One region of the Pantoea sp. UBA4549 genome, then DNA from elsewhere that is predicted to be linked to it. Evidence: predicted binding sites of a transcription regulator. Region 1 holds the regulator's gene; each other region holds the start of a gene.

Region 1 (3,280 bases):
GCAACTTTAGTCGCTGAAAATCTGGCCAAAGCGTATAAAGGCCGCCGCGTAGTGGAAGATGTCAGCCTGCAGGTTAAATCGGGCGAGATTGTCGGACTGCTGGGTCCCAACGGTGCCGGTAAGACCACGACGTTTTATATGGTGGTTGGCATTGTACCGCGCGATGCGGGCCGCATTATTATCGACGATGAAGATATCAGTATTCTGCCCCTGCATGCGCGGGCGCGGCGTGGTATCGGGTATCTGCCACAGGAAGCCTCTATTTTCCGTCGGCTGAGCGTCTACGACAATCTGATGGGCGTGCTGCAGATCCGTGACGATCTGACTGAAGAGCAGCGCCAGGATCGCGCCAATGAGCTGATGGAAGAGTTCCATATTGAACATCTGCGCAACAGCCTGGGCCAGGCGCTCTCCGGTGGCGAACGTCGCCGTGTGGAAATTGCACGCGCGCTGGCGGCCAATCCAAAATTTATTCTGCTGGATGAGCCGTTCGCCGGGGTTGACCCCATCTCCGTTATCGATATCAAAAAGATCATTGAGCATTTGCGTGACAGCGGCCTCGGTGTCCTGATCACCGATCACAACGTGCGTGAAACGCTGGCCGTCTGCGAGCGCGCCTATATTGTCAGCCAGGGCAATCTGATTGCACACGGTACGCCAGATGAAATTCTGGCAGATGAGCAGGTTAAGCGGGTTTATTTGGGCGAAGAGTTCAGACTCTGATAAGGTGTCGATCAACCCGATATTCGCTTAGGACATTCAAGCCGGATTATGAAGCAAGGTTTGCAACTCAGGTTCAGCCAACAGCTGGCGATGACCCCCCAGCTGCAACAGGCCATTCGCCTGCTGCAGCTCTCTACGCTTGAACTCCAGCAGGAGCTCCAGCTGGCGCTGGAGAGCAATCCGCTGCTTGAGCAGACCGATATTCATGATGAAGTGGACGCACGCGAAACGCAGGAAAGCGATACGTTAGATACCCGTGAGGCGCTGGAACAGAAAGAGATGCCTGACGAACTGCCGCTGGATGCGTCATGGGATGAAATTTACACCGCCGGTACCCCTTCCGGCACCGGAACTGATTATCAGGATGATGAGCTGCCGGTGTACCAGGGAGAAACCACGCAGTCGCTGCAGGATTACCTGATGTGGCAGGTGGAGCTGACACCGTTTACCGATACCGACCGCGCTATTGCGACATCCATTGTTGATGCGATCGACACCACCGGTTATCTCACCGTGACGCTGCAGGACATTTGCGACAGTATCGGCGACGATGAGCTGACGCTGGATGAAGTGGAAGCGGTGCTCAAACGCGTCCAGCGGTTTGACCCGGTTGGTGTAGGCGCGCGCGATCTGCGTGACTGTCTGCTGGTTCAGCTATCGCAATATGCGGCGGACGCTCCTATGCTAAAAGAGGCGCGCCTGATTGTCAGTGAACATCTTGATCTGCTGGCTAATCATGACTTCCGCAGCCTGATGCGGGTGACCCGCCTGAAGGAAGAGGTGCTGAAAGAGGCGATGCTGCTGATCCAGTCGCTCGATCCGCGCCCCGGGCAATCAATTAATACAGGTGAACCGGAATACGTTATTCCGGATGTGCTGGTACGCAAAGCGGGTGCACGCTGGGTGGTGGAACTGAACGCTGAAAGCCTGCCGCGCCTGAGAATTAATCAGCACTATGCCGCCATGGGCGGTTCAGCGCGCAGCGACAGCGACAGCCAGTTTATTCGGAATAACCTGCAGGAAGCGCGCTGGCTTATCAAAAGCCTGGAGAGTCGTAATGACACGCTGCTCAAAGTTACCCGCTGCATCGTTGCTCAGCAGCAGGCGTTTTTCGAGCAGGGCGAAGAGTATATGCGCCCGATGGTGCTGGCAGATATCGCGCAACAGGTCGATATGCATGAGTCCACCATCTCACGCGTGACCACGCAAAAATATCTGCACAGTCCGCGTGGCATTTTTGAGCTGAAATATTTTTTTTCCAGCCATGTCAGCACGGAAGGCGGCGGCGAAGCCTCTTCCACGGCCATTCGTGCGCTGGTAAAAAAACTGGTCGCGGCAGAAAATCCCGCAAAACCCTTGAGCGACAGCAAACTGACCGCCATGTTATCTGAACAGGGTATTATGGTAGCGCGACGTACGGTTGCGAAGTATCGCGAGTCTTTATCTATACCGCCATCAAACCAGCGTAAACAGCTGGTCTGACTGAACTAAGAAGGAAGACCTATGCAGCTAAACCTTACCGGACTCAATGTCGAAATCACTGACCCGCTGCGTGAATTTGTGAACAGCAAATTTGCCAAACTTGAACACTATTACGATCGTATTAATCAGGTTTATATTGTTCTGAAAGTGGAGAAAGTGACTCAGATTGCAGAGGCAACTCTGCATGTTAACGGCGGTGAGCTGCACGCCACAGCAGAAGCGGAAGATATGTACGCGGCCATTGACGGGCTGGTTGATAAGCTGGCACGTCAGCTGACCAAACACAAAGACAAACTGAAAAAACACTAACCTTCACGTTTGCAGAGCGCTGACCCGTTCAGTGCTCAGGGAAAAATGGGGCGGAAGAGCGCCCCGTTTTATCATCTGCGCAAACGCCAGCAGGGCCTTTCGCTCTGTGGCTATGTGAACTCGCAAGTGAAACCACGATGAACAACGATCTGACACTGGAATTGAGCTCGGTTCTGACGCCTGACTGCACCCGCAGCGGCGTACACTGCCAGAGTAAAAAACGCGCGCTGGAGATAATCAGCGAACTGGCGGCTAAGCAGCTCAATCTGCCGCACCAGACGCTTTTCGAAGCGATTCTGACCCGGGAGCGTATGGGCAGTACCGGCATTGGCAATGGCATTGCTATTCCGCATGGCAAACTGGAAGAGGATACGCTGCGGGCGGTTGGTGTGTTTATCAGCCTCGATCAGCCCATTGCCTTTGATGCGGTGGACAATCAGCCGGTCGACCTGCTGTTCGCTCTGCTGGTGCCCGCCGATCAGTGTAAGACGCACCTCCATACCCTGTCGCTGGTCGCAAAACGTCTGGCAGATAAGACGGTCTGCCGCCGCCTGCGCGCGGCGCAAAGCGATCAGGAGCTCTACGCCATTATCACAGAAGCTCAGGAAGCGCATTCGTAATCAGTACATAGCGTTACCGGTCTGCGAACCGGATAAAACAGGGGAGAATTGTGATGGTGCTGATGATCGTCAGTGGTCGATCAGGCTCAGGTAAATCAGTTGCGCTGCGTGCTCTGGAAGATATGGGCTTTTACTGTGTCGATAAT
Region 2 (3,280 bases), on a different contig from region 1:
ATAGCCAACGCCACCCAGTGAGCCGGAGGCGAAGACGCCGGTCAGAATGCAGCCGAGGATGCCGCACACGCCGTGCACGCCAAAGACATCGCAGGGGTCATCAACGCGCAGCCATCTTTTCAGCGTCGTAACGCCCCAGATGCCCGCGAGCCCGCCCGCCAGACCAATGATCAGTGCGCCACCGACGCCCACGTAGCCACAGGCTGGCGTAATGGCAACCAGGCCGGCGATAAAGCCCGAGCAGGCACCCAGCAGCGAGGGCTTACCGCGCAGCGCCCATTCACCAAAGACCCAGGAGAGTACGGCACCTGCGGTGGCAACGACGGTGTTCACAAACGCCAGCGCAGCAATTTCATTAGCTGATGAAGCAGAACCGGCGTTAAAACCAAACCAGCCGACGTAGAGAATGGCCGTGCCAAGAAACACCATGGGCAGGTTATGCGGTTTGAACGCTTCTTTGCCAAAACCTGCACGTTTACCCACCAGATAAGCGCCCACCAGACCCGCAACAGCGGCGTTGATATGCACTACAGTGCCGCCGGCAAAATCCAGCGCGCCATCCTGCGCCAGATAACCGCCGCCCCAGACCATATGCGCAATCGGCAGATAAGAGAGCGTCAGCCAGACGCCGACAAAAATCAGCACCGCTGAGAAGCGAATACGCTCTGCCAGTGCGCCTACGATCAACCCGACGGTAATACAGGCAAATGAAGCCTGAAACGCGACGTGAATATATTGATAAAAGCTGCCCATCACGGCTTTCAGCTCAATGTTTTTCAGCATCACCCACTGGAAGTTACCGAAAAAGGCGTTGCCCTCACTGAACGCCAGCGAGTAGCCATACACAACCCATAATACGCAGACCAGGGCAAAGGTAACGGCAACCTGTGTGAGCATGGATAAGACGTTTTTGCCGCGGATCAGGCCGCCATAAAACAGCGCGATGCCGGGGATCGTCATAAAAAGTACCAGCGCGGTACAAATCATCATAAAGGCGTTGTCCGCTTTATCCGCGACCGCAGGGGCAGCAGCCAGCGTCAGAGTGGGTAACAGCGCCAGGCTGGCAAGGCCCAGTTTCATCATCATTTTTTTCATTCTTTTCATCCCATCTCAAGTCAGAACCCGGATCAGAGCGCCGCTTCGTCAGTTTCACCGGTACGGATACGTATCACCCGCTGCAGCTCAGCGACGAAAATTTTGCCGTCGCCAATTTTGCCGGTGTAGGCCGCTTTACTGATGACATCAACCACTTCATCCAGCTGGTCATCTGCAATCGCAATATCAATTTTTACTTTTGGCAGGAAGTTAACGCTGTACTCAGCCCCGCGATAGAGTTCGGCATGCCCTTTCTGGCGGCCAAAACCTTTAACTTCAGATACCGTCAGTCCCTGAATGCCGATGGAGGATAGCGCCTCGCGGACATCCTCCAGCTTGAATGGTTTGATTACCACGGTAACCAGCTTCATACGTCCCCTCCGGATTAAACACAACTGCACGATGTATACGCAGTGGTTGAAGCAAAGGGTGTGCCAGAAATGCAAAATGCCTGTTATTGCGGTGGCGGTGCAGGTTCAGCCCGGCGCAATACTGCCGGGCTGAATGAAGGGTGCGGAGCCTGCACCTCTTTGGTGCTCAGGGCATTAAAGCGGTGCAGAAGTGAAGGAGGAGCGGGTCAGCGTGAACAAAAAAGGTGCAATTCAGGCAGGTGCGCCCGCCGCCAGCTGTTCACCTGCCTGTTGCAGCTGATACATCTGCCAGTAGCGGCCCTGCTGCGCCAGCAGCTCTGCATGCGTTCCGCGCTCCGCGATATGGCCACGATGCAATACCAGAATCTGCTCCGCCTCCATAATCGTCGAGAGCCGGTGCGCAATGACCACCAGCGTGCTGTGCTGGCGCAGGGTGCGCAGCGCCTGCTGAATGGCCTGCTCAGTGCCGGAATCGATGTTCGCGGTGGCTTCATCGAGGATCAGGATCTGCGGCGGCGCGACCAGCACGCGGGCCAGCGCCAGCAGCTGTTTCTGTCCCACTGACAGCGTATTGCCCTGCTCCCCCAGCCGGGTATGAATACCGTCCGGCAGCGCACGGGCCAGCGCAGCAAGCTGCACGCTCTCCAGCACCTGCCATACCCGGGCTTCAGGGATCGCACGCCCCAGCTGCACATTAGCCAGCAGCGTATCGGCCAGCACAACCGGATCCTGCTGTACCATAGCAATGCCGGTGCGCAGTGCGTCGTGCGAGAGCGAAGAAACCGGACGACCGTCCAGCTCGATTATTCCGTGTTTTAACGGGTAGTAACCCATCAGCAGGTTTGCCAGCGTGCTTTTGCCGCTGCCGGTATGTCCGACCAGCGCCACAAAGCCGCGCGACGGCACGCTGAAGGTGATGTTGCTCAGCACGTCGCGGTCATCGCGGTAGGCGAAACTGACGTCGCGCAGCGCAATGTCTCCGGAGCGCAGCGGGGCACTCTCGCTGCCATACCCCTGCTGATGCGCATCAACCAGTTCAAATATGCGCTCACCTGATACCACCGCCTGCTGCAGCATCGACTGCTGCGTGGTCAGTTCGATCAGCGGCTCATTCAGCCGGCCCAGATAGGTGATGAAGGCGTAAAGCACGCCGACCTCAAAGGCGCCGGGGGAAGCAAAGCTGAACAGCAGTAGCAGACCGCACAAAATCAGTGCAGAAAAGAGGCTAAGCAGCGGACGCAGCAAAAACCCATCCAGTCGCAGCGTCTGCATGCGCGCCATATAGTGGGCACGACTCGCCTCGCTCATCCGTGCACCAAAGCGCGCCTGCTGCCGAAACTGCTGGATCACGCTCATGCCGTTGATCACTTCATTAAAGCCGTTGTTGATATCCGCCAGATAGCTGCGAACCCGGCGGGCAATCGGCGTACTGTAACGCTGATAGATCAGCATCACGGTCAGCACCAGTGGGAAAATAACCAGCGCCACCAGCGCCATACGCCAGTCGAGCGAAAACATGGCGACCAGCATCGCGCCAATCAGCGCGGCACTGCGCAGCACGGTGGCAACCACGGTGACATAGAGATCTTTGATCACCTCGGTGTCATTAGTGACGCGCGAAATAATCTGCCCCACCGGCTGGGTATCGAACGCGCTCAGCGGCTGACGCAGCGCCGCGTTCATGACATCAACGCGCAGCTGCTGCACCACCCCGATTGCCGCCCGGTTAAACAGCAGCGCCTGAAAATAGTGCAGCGCCGCTGCCATCAGCTGCAGCAGAATAAAGCTCACCAGTAATCCCGCCACAATGCCCC
Region 3 (3,280 bases), on a different contig from region 1:
GGCCATAGCAGCGATCCGGCTAAGCTGCAGCTGCAGCTCGCCACGACGTGCGTCATTCAGATCCAGTGCCAGGATCTGCTCCATCTGAGCAACATAATTCGCCCACTCTGCGGGTTCAGTCATCAGTATCTCCTGTTAAAAACCGGCTGCGCTGCCGTTGCTGCGCGGATCGAAAGCGCCTTCCAGCATGCCGCTGGTGTGGCGCACCACGGCGCCCGCATGACCCACTACTTCACTGAAGTCAGAGAGCAGCTCCACCTGATGGCCCAGCAGACGCAGCCGGGCCACCGTTTCCGGCGCCACGCGCGCTTCCAGTTTGAGTGAATCAGAGGCTTCGCCCCAGGTGCGGCCCAGCAGCCAGCGCGGCGCGCTGACCGCCTGCTGCAGCGGCATTCCCTGAATGACGTGACGGGTAAAAATGGCCGCCTGCGTCTGCGGCTGACCATCTCCCCCCATTGATCCATACACCATGACCCGGCCATCCTTCAGGCGGGCGGCGGCAGGATTAAGCGTGTGAAACGGCTGCTTGCCCGGCAGCAGGGCCAGCAGGTGATCGGGCTGCAGGCTGAACGCCGCGCCGCGATTCTGCCAGGTGATCCCGCTGCCAGGCAGCACCACGCCACTGCCAAATTCATGATAGATACTCTGAATAAACGAGACTGCCAGCCCGCTGCTGTCGATGGTGCCCATCCAGACGGTATCGCCCGGGCCACGGCCGGTGCCCCACGGCGCGGCGCGGTGGTCATCAATATTGGCCGCAAGGCTGGCAAGATGATCGGCATTGAGCAGCGCCTGCACGTCGGTATCGCTGTGGCGCGGATCGGTGATGTGCTGGTCACGCAGGCTGAACGCCTGTTTGGTGGCCTCCACAATCCGGTGCAGCGTCTGGGCTTCATCAGCCTGCGCCATGTTCAGGCGATCGGTAATCCCGAGGATCGCCAGCGACACCAGCCCCTGCGTCGGCGGCGTCATATTCCAGATATCGCCTTCGCTGTGCGCCAGGTGAAGCGGAGTACAGCGCCGGGCACGATGCTGCTGCAGATCGGTAAGCGTGACCGGCATACCCAGCGTGTGCATATCATCAGCCAGCGTCTGCGCCAGCCGGCCGCGATAAAAGCTCTCCAGCCCCTCTTCGCTCAGCTGGCTGAGCGTGGCCGCCAGTGCGGGCTGGGTAAAGCGGCTGCCCGGCTGTGGTGGCCGGCCCTCCGGCATAAACGTGGCGGCAAAGCCGGGCTGATGCTGCAGCTCAGGCGCTTTTGCAGCGGTGGCAGCGGCCTGCGAGGCGGTAACCGGTATGCCGTCGGCTGCATACCGGATGGCATCGCGCAGCAGGCGGTGCAGCGGCAGCGGCGCATTGCCCAGCTCCTGTGACACCGTCAGCGCCTCCTGCCAGCCGCTGACGGTGCCGGCCACGGTCAGCGCCGCTTCCGGTCCGCGATGCGGGATCGTCTGCCGGCCCTGATAAAAACTCACTGACGCCAGCGAGCCAGCTGCGCCGCTGGCATCAATCGCTATGGGTTCTCCCTCCGGCGGCACCACCAGCCAGAAGCCGTCGCCGCCCAGCCCGTTCATATGCGGATAGACCACCGCAATGGTTGCGGCAGCGGCCACCATCGCTTCGAGTGCGCTTCCGCCGTCGCGCAGCACGGCGAGAGCGCTTTCACTCGCCAGATGATGAGGGGTGACGACCATGCCCTGCGGGGCCATGTTGCTCTGAATCATAAGTGCTCTCAGCTGATATTCTGCTCACCTGAATCCGTCGCAGCAGCAAAACCCGCTGCGCGACAACATTCCCTGCTGAAACCTAAGCAAGAGCTGTTCCACTTTTTCTGTCGGCAGGCGCTGGATCGATTTATGCTAGAGCAGGGTGAAACGAAAGTTACAGGACAACGCATGAAACAACTCGATGAACGCTTGCGCAGCCAGTACGCTCAGCTGTCGCCTCAGGAGCAGCGCATTGCTGACTTTGTATTTGATCATTTTGATGATCTGATCAGCTACAACAGTGCCGAGCTGGCGCGGCTCAGCGGCGTCTCCAAGGCAACGGTAAGCCGGCTGTTCCGGCGTCTTGGCTATGAAAAATATAAAGATATGCGCGATGAGCTGCGTACCCTGCGGCAGAGCGGAATGCCACTCACTGATAACCGCGACGCGGTGCAGGGGAATACGCTGCTGGCGCGCCACTATAAGCAGGAGATGGCAAACCTGACGCAGTGGATCAACCGTATCGACAGTCAGCAGCTAAGTGACGTCATCGCCGCGCTGGGCAGCGCAAAACGCGTCTTTATCGTCGGTATGCGTAACGCGTATCCGGTGGCGCTGCACCTGCGCCAGCAGCTGCTGCAGGCGCGTGCTCATGTGGTACTGCTGCCGCAGCCGGGGCAGACGCTGGGCGAAGAGCTGGTGGATATTACCCCGGACGATATGGTGGTGGTTATGGCGTTCCGGCGACGTCCGCGCCTGCTGCGTCCGCTGATGCAGCAGCTGCAGCAGCGCGATATTCCGCTGCTGGCGCTCTCGGAGCCGCAGGCGCAGGGTATTCAGGGCGTGGCACGCTGGCAACTCTGCGCGCCGCTGGACAGCGTTTCTGCCTTTGACAGCTATGCTTCAGCCATGAGCCTGGTGAATCTGCTGGCGAATGCGCTGCTGCATGAGACCCTGGCGCAGGGACGGCAGCGTATTCATCAGATCGCCGATCTCTATCAGCATCTGGATGAGCTGGAACACCGATAACGGGCACTGAAACAGTGCGTCGCACCGTTTTGGTTCTCTGAAACGAATCGCGTTTTACCCGTTTTATCTCTGCTGTTAAGGGTTCAGCACCGGTTGTATAGCGGTTCCTTCGCGCCGCTGTGGTTGGCACATTAGTTGCACACACTGTTGATAAGAATCTTTTGTTTCATATTCAACACACCGGGGTGCACAATGAAAAATATTTTACTGGCGGTAGCGGGTGCGGCGCTTTTACTGGTTCAGGCGGGTAGTGCGCAGGCCGATCAGCTGCAGGATATTCAAAAGCGCGGAGTGCTCCGCGTCGCGGTGCCGCAGGATTTTCCGCCGTTTGGGTCAGTGGGCACCGATCTGCAGCCGCAGGGATATGATATCGATATGGCGCGCTACCTTGCTAAGCAGATGAAACTGAAGTTGCAGCTGGTGCCGGTCTCCAGTGCCAACCGCGTGCCTTATCTGCAGACGGATAAAGTCGATCTGGTGATCTCCAGCATGGGTAAAAATGCGGAACGGGAAAAAGTCATCGCTTTCAGTCGCGCCTATGCGCCCT

What was found. Region 1 encodes sigma-54, which starts transcription at its own class of promoters, with help from an activator protein. Its sites were predicted from a motif close to GTTGGCACANNTTTCGCTNT; they were not measured.
Region 2: the regulator sigma-54 is predicted to act here: its motif matches at 1,515-1,534, upstream of glnK (P-II family nitrogen regulator).
Region 3: the regulator sigma-54 is predicted to act here: its motif matches at 1,806-1,825, upstream of B3041_RS11235 (gamma-glutamyltransferase family protein).

Annotation. Positions count from the first base shown of each region.
Region 1 covers NZ_DGLH01000014.1:38,029-41,308, forward strand. Annotated here, with positions in the region: gene lptB (LPS export ABC transporter ATP-binding protein) at 1-723, shown strand, start outside; gene rpoN (RNA polymerase factor sigma-54) at 772-2,205, shown strand; gene hpf (ribosome hibernation promoting factor) at 2,227-2,514, shown strand; gene ptsN (PTS IIA-like nitrogen regulatory protein PtsN) at 2,652-3,134, shown strand; gene rapZ (RNase adapter RapZ) at 3,188-3,280, shown strand, end outside.
Region 2 covers NZ_DGLH01000006.1:91,248-94,527, reverse strand. Annotated here, with positions in the region: gene amtB (ammonium transporter AmtB) at 1-1,095, opposite strand, end outside; gene glnK (P-II family nitrogen regulator) at 1,128-1,466, opposite strand; gene B3041_RS03730 (SmdB family multidrug efflux ABC transporter permease/ATP-binding protein) at 1,698-3,280, opposite strand, start outside.
Region 3 covers NZ_DGLH01000010.1:43,937-47,216, reverse strand. Annotated here, with positions in the region: gene hpxX (oxalurate catabolism protein HpxX) at 1-123, opposite strand, end outside; gene B3041_RS11235 (gamma-glutamyltransferase family protein) at 136-1,722, opposite strand; gene hpxU (MurR/RpiR family transcriptional regulator HpxU) at 1,894-2,733, shown strand; gene B3041_RS11225 (transporter substrate-binding domain-containing protein) at 2,926-3,280, shown strand, end outside.